One region of the Nocardia sichangensis genome, then DNA from elsewhere that is predicted to be linked to it. Evidence: riboswitches for the same ligand, from Rfam matches in the RefSeq annotation. Region 1 holds a riboswitch; the other holds the start of a gene.
The links. A riboswitch is a leader RNA that binds a small molecule or an ion and turns the genes downstream of it on or off. The one in region 1 is predicted to bind S-adenosylmethionine.
Positions count from the first base shown of each region.

Region 1 (4,846 bases):
GGTGGCCCATGCCTGCCAGCCGACCCGGCTGCGCACCGGGTGATAGCCCTCGGTCAGGCCGATGCTCAGCAGCCGGACCGCGACGATGGTCGCCGCGGCGTAGACGCCCAGGCTGAGCAGGGTCGCGAAGGGAAGCACGGCGAATGCGCGCGCGACGCCGCCCGCGAGCGTGCGGGTGTCGCGAACGAACCAGGCGAGGAACGCGCCACCGGCGCCGATGCCGAGAATCGGCATGGCGGCCAGCGCCATCGATGTGACACCGAAGACGCCGACCCAGCGGCGGGCTCGAGCCGGCGTGTGCGCGGGCCAGCGGTGCTGGGCCTTGCCCACCTTCACCGCGGGCGAACCGGCCCACTCCTGTTCCGCCTTCACCTTGCCCGCCACCGCGGAGCCGGGCGCCACCTCGGCGTTCCTGCCGATCTTCGTGCCGGGCAACAAGATCGAGCGCGAGCCGACCACCGCGCCGGGGCCGACGGTGATCGGGCCGAGATGCACCACGTCGCCGTCGATCCAGTAGCCGGACAGGTCGACCTCCGGCTCCACGCTGCAACCATCGCCAAGTTCGAGCATCCCCGTCACCGGCGGGAGGCTGTGCAGGTCGACCCCCTTGCCGATCTTCGCGCCGAGCGCGCGGGCGAACGGCACCATCCAGGGGGCGCCGGACAGATTCTCCGCGCCGCTGGCCTCGGACAGGCGCACGGCCGCCCATAACCGCAGATGCACCGAGCCCCCGCGCGGATAGCGCCCCGGCCGGACGCCGCGCAGCAGCAGCCGCGCGCCCGCCACGCAGATCGTCATCCGGCCGAGCGGCGAGATGAACAGCAGGAACGCGACCAGCGTCCACCACCAGGACAGCTGTGGCAGCCATGGCAGCGACCCGGACCAGGCCGCGATGTTGCCGACGATCGCCAGCCAGGTGAGCCACTGCAGGCCGGTGAGGGTGGTGAGCGGGATGGTGGCGAGTACCTGCGCGGCTTGCGCGAGCGGTGGCGTCGGCCGCACCGTCCGGTCGGCGACGGCCACGGTGGGCGTGGTCTGCTCCAGCAGCTCGGCGAGCGCGCCCAGGCGGGGATGGTCGTAGACGTCCGCGACGGCGATCTGCGGATACCGTTCGCGCAAGGCGGTGACCAGCTGGGCCGCCGCGAGTGAACCGCCGCCCAGGTCGAAGAAGTCCGCGTCGAGATCGCCGACCTCCGCGCCGAGGATGGCGTCCCAGAGTCCGGCGATCCACAGGGCCGTGCCGGTCAGGTCGTTGTCGTCGTCGTCCTCGGCGGCGTTGGGCAGCGGCCAGGGCAGCGCGTCGCGGTCGACCTTGCCGGAGGTGCGGGTGGGCAGTTCGTCGACCACCGCGAGCCGGGGCACCAGCGGCGCGGGCAACTGTCCGGCGAGGACCGCGCGCGCGGCCTTGGCATCGAAATCCGGTCCGGGTCCGGTCAGATAGCCGACCAGTAGCTTGTTGCCCGCTTTTGTGGTGCGGATGGCCGTCGCGGCGCCGGTGACTCCGGGCAGGCGTTGCAGAGCGTTATCGATCTCGCCGAGTTCGATGCGCCGCCCGCCCAGCTTGATCTGATCGTCGGCGCGGCCGAGGAAGACCAGACCTGCGCTGTCGTTGCGCACCAGGTCGCCGCTGCGATACGCGCGCTCCCAGCCGACGGAGGCCAGCGGCGCGTACTTCTCGGCGTCCTTGGCCGGGTCGAGGTAGCGGGCCAGCCCGACGCCGCCGATCACCAGTTCGCCGGATTCCCCCTCGGCCACCGGGTTACCCGCCGCATCGACGACGACCAGATCCCAGCCGTTGAGCGGCAATCCGATTCGGATCGGCCACTGACCGTCCAACCGCGCGGCGCAGGCGACGACCGTGGCTTCGGTGGGGCCGTAGGTGTTCCACACCTCGCGCGCCACATCACCGTTTCCGGCGAGACGCTCGGCGAGTTCCGGCGGGACGGCCTCGCCGCCGAAGATGAGCAGGCGCACCGCCTCCAGCGCCTCGACCGGCCAGGTCGCCGCCAGGGTCGGGACGGTCGAGACCACGGTGATCCGCCGCCGCACCAGCCATGGACCGAGATCGGCGCCGGTGCGCACCAGCTCACGCGGAGCGGGCACCAAGCAGGCGCCGTTGCGCCAGGCCAGCCACATCTCCTCGCAGGACGCGTCGAAGGCGACCGACAATCCGGCGAGTACACGGTCACTCGGGCCGATCGGGGCGTCCTGAAGGAACAGGTCGGCTTCCGCGTCGACGAAGGCGGCCGCGTTGCGGTGGGTGACGGCAACGCCTTTCGGGGTGCCGGTGGAACCCGAGGTGAAGATGATCCAAGCGTCATCGCGGGGAGTCGGCAGCGTCGACCAGCTTTCCTCGCGCTGATCTTCCGCCGCGCGGATGCCCGCGGCGGTGGTCTCGATGCCCGCCGCGGTCACGATCGCGGTGACCTGCGCCTCGCCGAAGACCAGTTGGGCGCGCTCGTCCGGGTCGTCCGCGTCGACCGGCACGTAGGCCGCGCCGGAGTACAGGACGGCGAGGATGGTCACGTAGAGCTCACGGGTACCCGACGGTATGCGTACGCCGACCCGGTCGCCCGGTCGCACACCAGCGGTGGCGAGACGGGCCATGGTCTTCTCGATCTCGACGACCAGCTCCAGGTAGGAGAGCACTACTCGGCCGTCATCGATGGCAGGGGCGTCGGGGTGGGCGAGCGCCGTCGCGGTCAGGATGTCGACCAGTGTCCTGGCCTCCGGCGCGCGGTCACCGCGCGACAACGGGCCCGCGGGCGCGTCGACGTCTATCTCGAGCATGGTGCTCTGCGCACCTCCCATCGACTCGCCTCACACTTTCCCGTTGTTGTGTCATAGCTGGGTTACCAAAGGGCAAACGCCACGATGGCCAGTTGTCCACGGTACCCGGGGTTGTCGTCGTTCGTTGTTCACCGGAGTGGACGCCGGATCGGCGGGCGCCCTGCGCGTCGTTGCAGGTGGGATCGATATTCGCCGCCGCGACAGGGCAATCGCTGGTCGGTCCGTCGACCCTCGGGTTCGCCGGGAGATCGCTCGTGTGCGGGTGTGATTCCGCTCATCGAAGCGGTGCGGACCTCGGGATGGGCGCGTGCGGCGTCGAGGCTCGTGGCGCCGGCGACCGGTCCGCCGCCTCGGAGCGCGGTCGAAGGCGTCAGTTGCCGAGGGGCGCGTGGGATCCCGAGGCAGCGGCTCGCGCGCTGTCGTCGGGATGCTTGTAAAGGCTCACGCCTGGTGGTTATCTCCACGCGGTGCTCCTGGGGACTCGGGGTCGAACGTGGTTGACAGCGCCGGGGCGCTTCTGCCACCCTCGGGTCAGGTCATGAGTGCCAGCGCGAAGCCCCGGCTTGCTGGCCGGCAACCCTCCTCCGCGGTGGGGTGCTCCGGGTGACGACCCGGCCGCCGCCCGACCGGGCGCGGCAAGCGCGGACTCGACGAATCATGCGATTGCGGGTCCCTGAGCCGACGGGATTCACGTGATGACTACCACTGTCGACAACACCTGTGCCGCTCTCGCCCGGGTCTCCGGCGACGAATTGCTCGTTCCGCTGGTGCAAGGCGGAACGGCCACCTACGCCAACTTCGACTACGCGGCGAGCGCGCCGGCGTTGACGCAGGTCACCGACCGGGTGCAGCAGTTGCTGCCGTACTACGCGAGCGTGCATCGCGGCGCGGGCTACGCCTCCCGGATCTCCACCGAGTGCTACGAGGCCGCCCGCGGGTCGGTCTCCCGGTTCCTCGACGCCGCCGACGACCAAGTGGTGGTGTTCACCCGCAACACCACCGACTCGCTGAACCTGCTCGCGTCCTGCGTGCCCGGCGACACCGTGGTGCTCGACATCGAGCACCACGCCAACTTCCTGCCCTGGACCAGGCAGGGCAGGCGGGTCGTGCAGGCCGCCGACACGGTGGAGGAGACCATCGGCAGGCTGGTCGCCGAACTGTGCAGTAGGCCCGCCGCACTGCTCGCGGTGACCGGTGCGTCGAATGTGACCGGCGAGGTGCTTCCGCTGGAGCGGCTGGCCACCGTCGCGCACCAGTGCGGCGCCCGAATCCTGGTCGACGCGGCCCAGCTGGCTCCGCATCGTCGAATCAGCCTGCGCGCCAGCGGAATCGACTATCTGGCGTTCTCCGGCCACAAGCTGTACGCGCCGTTCGGCTCGGGTGTGCTGGTGGGCAGACGGGATTGGCTCGACGCGGCGCGGCCCTACCTCGCGGGCGGGGGCGCGGTGCGTGAGGTGAGTACCGACGCGGCCGAGTGGGCGCCCGCTCCGCAGCGGCACGAAGCCGGGTCGCCGAACGTGCTCGGCGCCGCCGCGCTGGCCGCCGCCTGTGACGCGCTCTGTGCCATCGACGCCGAAACCCTTGCCGCGCACGAACATCGACTCGCCGACCGTCTCCGCGACGGCTTGGCCGAGATTCCTGGCGTTCGGCTGTTGCGCATTTGGACCGACAGCCCCGACTCCGTCGGCATCGTCGCGTTCACCCTGGACGATTTCGCCCCCGGCCAGGTCGCCGCCTTTCTTTCCGCCGAACACGGTATCGGCGTCCGCGACGGACGCTTCTGCGCCCACCCGCTGCTCACCCGCCTCGGCTTGGACGGCGCACTGCGCGCGAGCATCGGCCTCGGCACCACCTCCGCCGACGTCGACCGTCTGATCGATGCGATAGCCACCCTCGTGGCGACGGGCCCCACCTGGAACTACGCCGCCGAGAACGGCGTATGGAACCCGACTCCCGAAACGCGCCCCTTCACCTCCACAGCCCCCACCGGCGCGGCTCCCTGCCTAGTCGGCTGAAACGACGCTTGTTCCTCGATCTCGTCGAAAAGGGTACTAAG
Region 1 is NZ_JBJZOK010000017.1:156,567-161,412, reverse strand. Features, by position in the region: gene ACL03I_RS23695 (Pls/PosA family non-ribosomal peptide synthetase) at 1-2,790, opposite strand, end outside; SAM riboswitch class IV at 3,325-3,438, shown strand; gene ACL03I_RS23690 (aminotransferase class V-fold PLP-dependent enzyme) at 3,486-4,805, shown strand.

Region 2 (4,846 bases), on a different contig from region 1:
CATCGCGATCGGGATGAGCAGCGCGGCGAGGAACGCGCCGCCCCGGTTGATCTCACCCGGGATGTGCAACGGCAGCAGCGGGTTCGCCGAGCGCCGTTCGATCGCGACGAAGGCGACGAGCAAGGCCAGCCCGGCGACCAGCAGCGCCAGCGTGCTGCCCGCCAGCCAGCCGTCGTCGGCGGCACGACTGAAGCCGTACACGATGGAGATCAGACCGAGCGTCACGGTGACGGCTCCTGGCACGTCGTATCCCCCGCTGCGCGGCGCGGGCACGTCCTTCGCCACCCAGGCCAGCGCGCCGAGCAGCGCGATCAGCGCGATCGGCGTGTTGACCAGCAGGCACCAGCGCCAGGAGGCGTATTCGGTGAGCGCGCCACCGGCGATCAGCCCCAGCGCCGCACCACCCGCGGAGATGCCCGCGAACACACCGAACGCGGTGGCCCGCTCGCCGGGCTCGGTGAAGGTCACCGACAGCAGCGAGAGCGCGGCCGGAGCCAGCAGTGCGGCGAACGCGCCCTGCAACGCGCGTCCGGCGAACAGTTCCGCGCCGGTCTGCGCGAGACCGGCCAGCGCCGACGCACTCGCGAAGCCGATCAGGCCGACGATGAAGATCCGGCGTCGGCCGAGGTAGTCGGCCAGCCTGCCGCCGAGCAGCAGCAGGCCACCGAAGATCAGCGTGTAGGCGGTGAGCATCCATTGCCGGTTGCCGTCGCTGATGTCGAGATCCCGCTGCGCGAACGGCAGCGAGATCGTCACGATGGTGGCGTCCAGCACCACCATGAGCTGGGCTAACGCGATCACTCCCAGCGCGAGCCAACGCGCTGAACCGCTCGCCCGCTGCGGCGCGTGCACCGCTGTCGCGGTTTCGGTCACGGTCTTCTCCTCGTCCTCGATGTCCGGAGCAATCCTGTCATCGAGCGACATTTGTCGTCAAGCGCAAAATGTCGTGTTACGACATTTGACCGTTACGGACAGGAAAACGGCAGGTTGCGTTAACATGGGGGCATGCTCGAGTTATCGGCGCCGACGGGCGCGGGCGCAGCGGCCGACCGCGCCGCCGGCGGCCCGGCGACCCAGGGCCTGCGCGAACGCAAGAAGCAACAGACCAGGCTGCGGATCATCGCCGCGGCCCTGGATCTGTGCGACACACAGGGCTTCGACGCGACCACGATCGAGCAGATCGCCAACGCCGCGGACGTCTCGCCGCGCACGATCAACCGCTATTTCGACAGCAAAGAAGACATCGTCCTGGGGCCCGTGCAGGATTTCGGGCAGACCATCGCCGAGACGCTGCGCGAATTGCCCCGCACGGGCAACGAACTCGGGGCGCTGCGCCAGGCCTTCCTGCACGTGGTCGATGAAGCCGCCGCGGCGGGCGAGGCGGATCCGCTGTCGTTCCGGCAGTTCCAGAAGATGCAGCGGATTCTGCGCAGCAGCCCGTCGGTCAGCGCGCGCAGCATGGAGCACGCCGACGACAAGAACCACGCGATCGCCGCCGTGGTCGCCGAGCGCCTCGGCACCACGCCGGACGCGCGCCCGGTGCGGCTGATCGTCGGCACCTGGCAACTGATCGGCCACATCGGCATGGAGTGCTCCGACGATGTGTTCCTCGACGACGACCTGGCGGTCGCGGCCAGGGCAGGGCGGGCGGCGTTCACCGAGGCCTACGACGAGTTCGTGCGCACCTGCTGCGGGGCGCCGACCGCTGCGGACCAGTGAGTTCGACGGAGGATTTCGGGCGCTGACCGCCCGCCGGTTATGATGCCGGGCAGGTCATGAGTACCAGCGTCAAGCCCCGGCTCGCTGGTCGGCAACCCTCCAGCCGCGGTGGGGTGCTCCGGGTGATGACCTGGCTCCCGAGAGCCGGGAGCAAGCGCGTAACAGGAGGTCGCCGGCATGTGTTGTTGTTCGTTACCCACACACCGCTAACCCCTGCTGTACCGGCGAACACCTGCTTGGGAGCAAACCATGAGTGAATTCACCGCGCCCGGGGCCGAGCGAGGCCCGGCGCAGTCGGCCCCGCACAGCCGTGGTGCCGAGTTCGGGGTCGTGCGCTTCCTCCCGGATCCTCCGCCCGCCGGTTTCGCGGGGGCGGCGACATGACCGTGAACACCGAACCGATCGCGCGGACCTCCGGCATCGCCCTGCCGCCCCCGGATGGACAGCTCGGCACCATCGCCATCGGGGACGTGCGGCTGGAGAACGGCGCGGTCATCCCGGACGTCCACCTCGCGGTACAACGCTGGGGTGAGCTCTCCCCCGGCATGGACAACATCGTGCTGGTCGAACACGCGCTGACCGGCGACTCGCACGTCGTCGGCAAGCCCGACGGCGTGCACCCGCTGCCCGGCTGGTGGGACGGCATGGTCGGTCCCGGCGCGCCGCTGGACACCGACGAATGGTGTGTGCTCGCGACGAACGTGCTCGGCGGCTGCAAGGGCAGCACCGGGCCGTCCACTGCCGCTCCGGACGGAAAGCCGTGGGGCTCGCGTTTTCCCGAGATCTCCATCCGCGATCAGGTGACCGCCGAAGCCGCTCTGCTCGACCTGCTCGGTGTCGAGCGGCTCGCGGCCGTGGTCGGCGGGTCGATGGGCGGTATGCGGGTGCTCGAGTGGATGGTCGGCGCACCGGATCGGGTCGCCGCGGCGCTGGTGCTCGCGGTCGGAGCCCGCGCCACCGCCGATCAGATCGGCACCCAGACCACCCAGATCGCGGCGATCACGTCCGATCCGGACTGGCAGGGCGGCGACTATCACGGCACCGGCCGCGCCCCGACGACGGGGATGGCGCTGGCCCGGCGGATCGCGCACCTGACCTACCGCACCGAGTTCGAGCTGGATCACCGGTTCGAGAACAAGCCGCAGGGCGACGAGGACCCGTGGAACGGCGGACGCTACGCGGTGCAGAGCTACCTGGACCATCAGGCCGAAAAGCTCTGCAAGCGTTTCGATCCCGCCACCTATGTGCTGCTGACCGAGGCGATGAACCGCCACGACGTCGGCCGCGGCCGGGGCGGCATCGAGGCGGCGCTCTCGGCGACGCCGGTGCCGTGCGTGGTCGGCGGCGTCGACTCCGACCGGCTCTATCCGCTGCGGACCCAGCAGGAACTCGCCGATCTGCTGCCCGGATGCGACGGACTGGAGATCGTGCACTCCCGCGACGGGCACGACGGATTCCTCACCGAGGCGGCGGCGGTGTCCAAACTGCTGACCGAGACCATGCGCCTGGCCCGCGCCGGTGTGCGCCCCGAACGCTGACAAGGGTCCACTTCCCCTCGCGCCCGCACTGATCGGTACCTCGCGCCGTGATGCCGTCCACTCTCAGAGCGCTGCGGCTCGCCGCGCCGCTTCGATGCGGTTGATGTTGGTTTCGATCCACTCCCGCAGCGCCGCTATCGGCGTGCGCAGACTGTGCCCCAGCTCTGTCAGCGTGTAGTCGACTCGTGGCGGGATCGTGGGATGCACTGTGCGCGTGACGAAACCGTCGCTCTCCAGTTGCCGCAACGTCTGCGTCAGCATCTTCTGGGAGATGCCATCGATACGGTGGCGCAGATCGGTGTAGCGCATGGTGCCGTCGGCGAGCGCGTCGATGATCAGGACCGTCCATTTCCCCGCGATGTGGTCGAGGATCTCCCGCGTGGGGCACTTCGCGGAGTACACGTCGGCGGGTAGGCCGGAACCTTCTATATAAGTGGGCACCTATTAGAGTGTAGCGCACCAAATAGTGCCTTCTTCCCATTGGAGTGCGACTCTCCGATAGTTAGAAATATGGAGACAAAGACACTTTCGGTAGCCGATGCGATCCGTGGACGTCGCACGGTGCGGCACTATCGCCCCGACCCGGTGGCGCCCGAACTGATCGAAGAGTTGCTCGAGCTGACGATGCAAGCGCCGAGCGCATGGAATATGCAGGACCGGTCGATCGTGGTGGTGACCAGCGAATCCGGCCGCGCCGCGCTGTCGGAGGCGGCGTTCGGCCAGCCGCAGCCGAGGGAGGCGCCGGTGGTGCTGGTCTTCGTCGCCGACGCCGCCGCCTGGCGAGACCGCAACGCCGACATCGCCGAACTAGCCGGTCGCAACGGCGCGTGGAACGCCGAGTTCACCGCCATGTTCGACACACGCGCCGAATATTTGGCGCTGGAACAGCGCGGACTGCTGCGGGAGAACGCCGTCAAGAACGCGATGATCGCGGCCACCTACGCGATGCTCGCGGCGACCGGGCTCGGCTTGGCCTCGGCGCCGATGAACGGCTGGGACGCGGAGTCGGTGAAGCAAGCCATCGGTATCGGCGACCGGGCAGATCTCGCCATCGCGGTACTGGTCACCATCGGCTACAGCGACGCCGCCCCTCCGCACCCGGGGCGTCGTCCGCGCGAGCGGAGGGTCTTCGCCGAGCGATTCGCCGCTGCCCGCTGAGCACAAGGGCGACCCTGCCATCGCTGGGTCGCCCGCCCTCAGCCGACGCCGAGCGTGTTGATCGTGGCCGCGAGGAACAGGATGCTCGACCCCAGCAGCGTCAGCGCGCCGACGTCGAACGGCTTGCTGCGCACCGCCAGCAGCCCCACCCGGGTAGTCGGCAGGCACAGCCGGAATGCCGCCGCCAGCAGCGTCGCACCGCCGAAGAAGAACGTCCCGCGCCGCCAACGATCGGACGCCACGAACACCACCGCCACCACGATGACCAGCGTCACGACGACCATCGGCAGATGAGAACGCAAGAACTCCGCTCCCGAACCGCGGCGTCCGGCCCGGGCGATAGGCGTATCGGCATCGGTCACCTTCCCGATTCTTGCAGACCGGTCCGGTGGTCGACGAGTGGCGCATGGCTGCGGCGAATCGCGAGTACT
Region 2 is NZ_JBJZOK010000018.1:102,059-106,904, forward strand. Features, by position in the region: gene ACL03I_RS24175 (MFS transporter) at 1-924, opposite strand, end outside; gene ACL03I_RS24180 (TetR family transcriptional regulator) at 1,006-1,719, shown strand; SAM riboswitch class IV at 1,772-1,882, shown strand; gene metX (homoserine O-acetyltransferase MetX) at 2,100-3,257, shown strand; gene ACL03I_RS24190 (winged helix-turn-helix transcriptional regulator) at 3,321-3,698, opposite strand; gene ACL03I_RS24195 (nitroreductase family protein) at 3,768-4,415, shown strand; gene ACL03I_RS24200 (DUF3017 domain-containing protein) at 4,454-4,699, opposite strand.
Region 2: another riboswitch for S-adenosylmethionine. It lies ahead of metX (homoserine O-acetyltransferase MetX); the one in region 1 lies ahead of ACL03I_RS23690 (aminotransferase class V-fold PLP-dependent enzyme).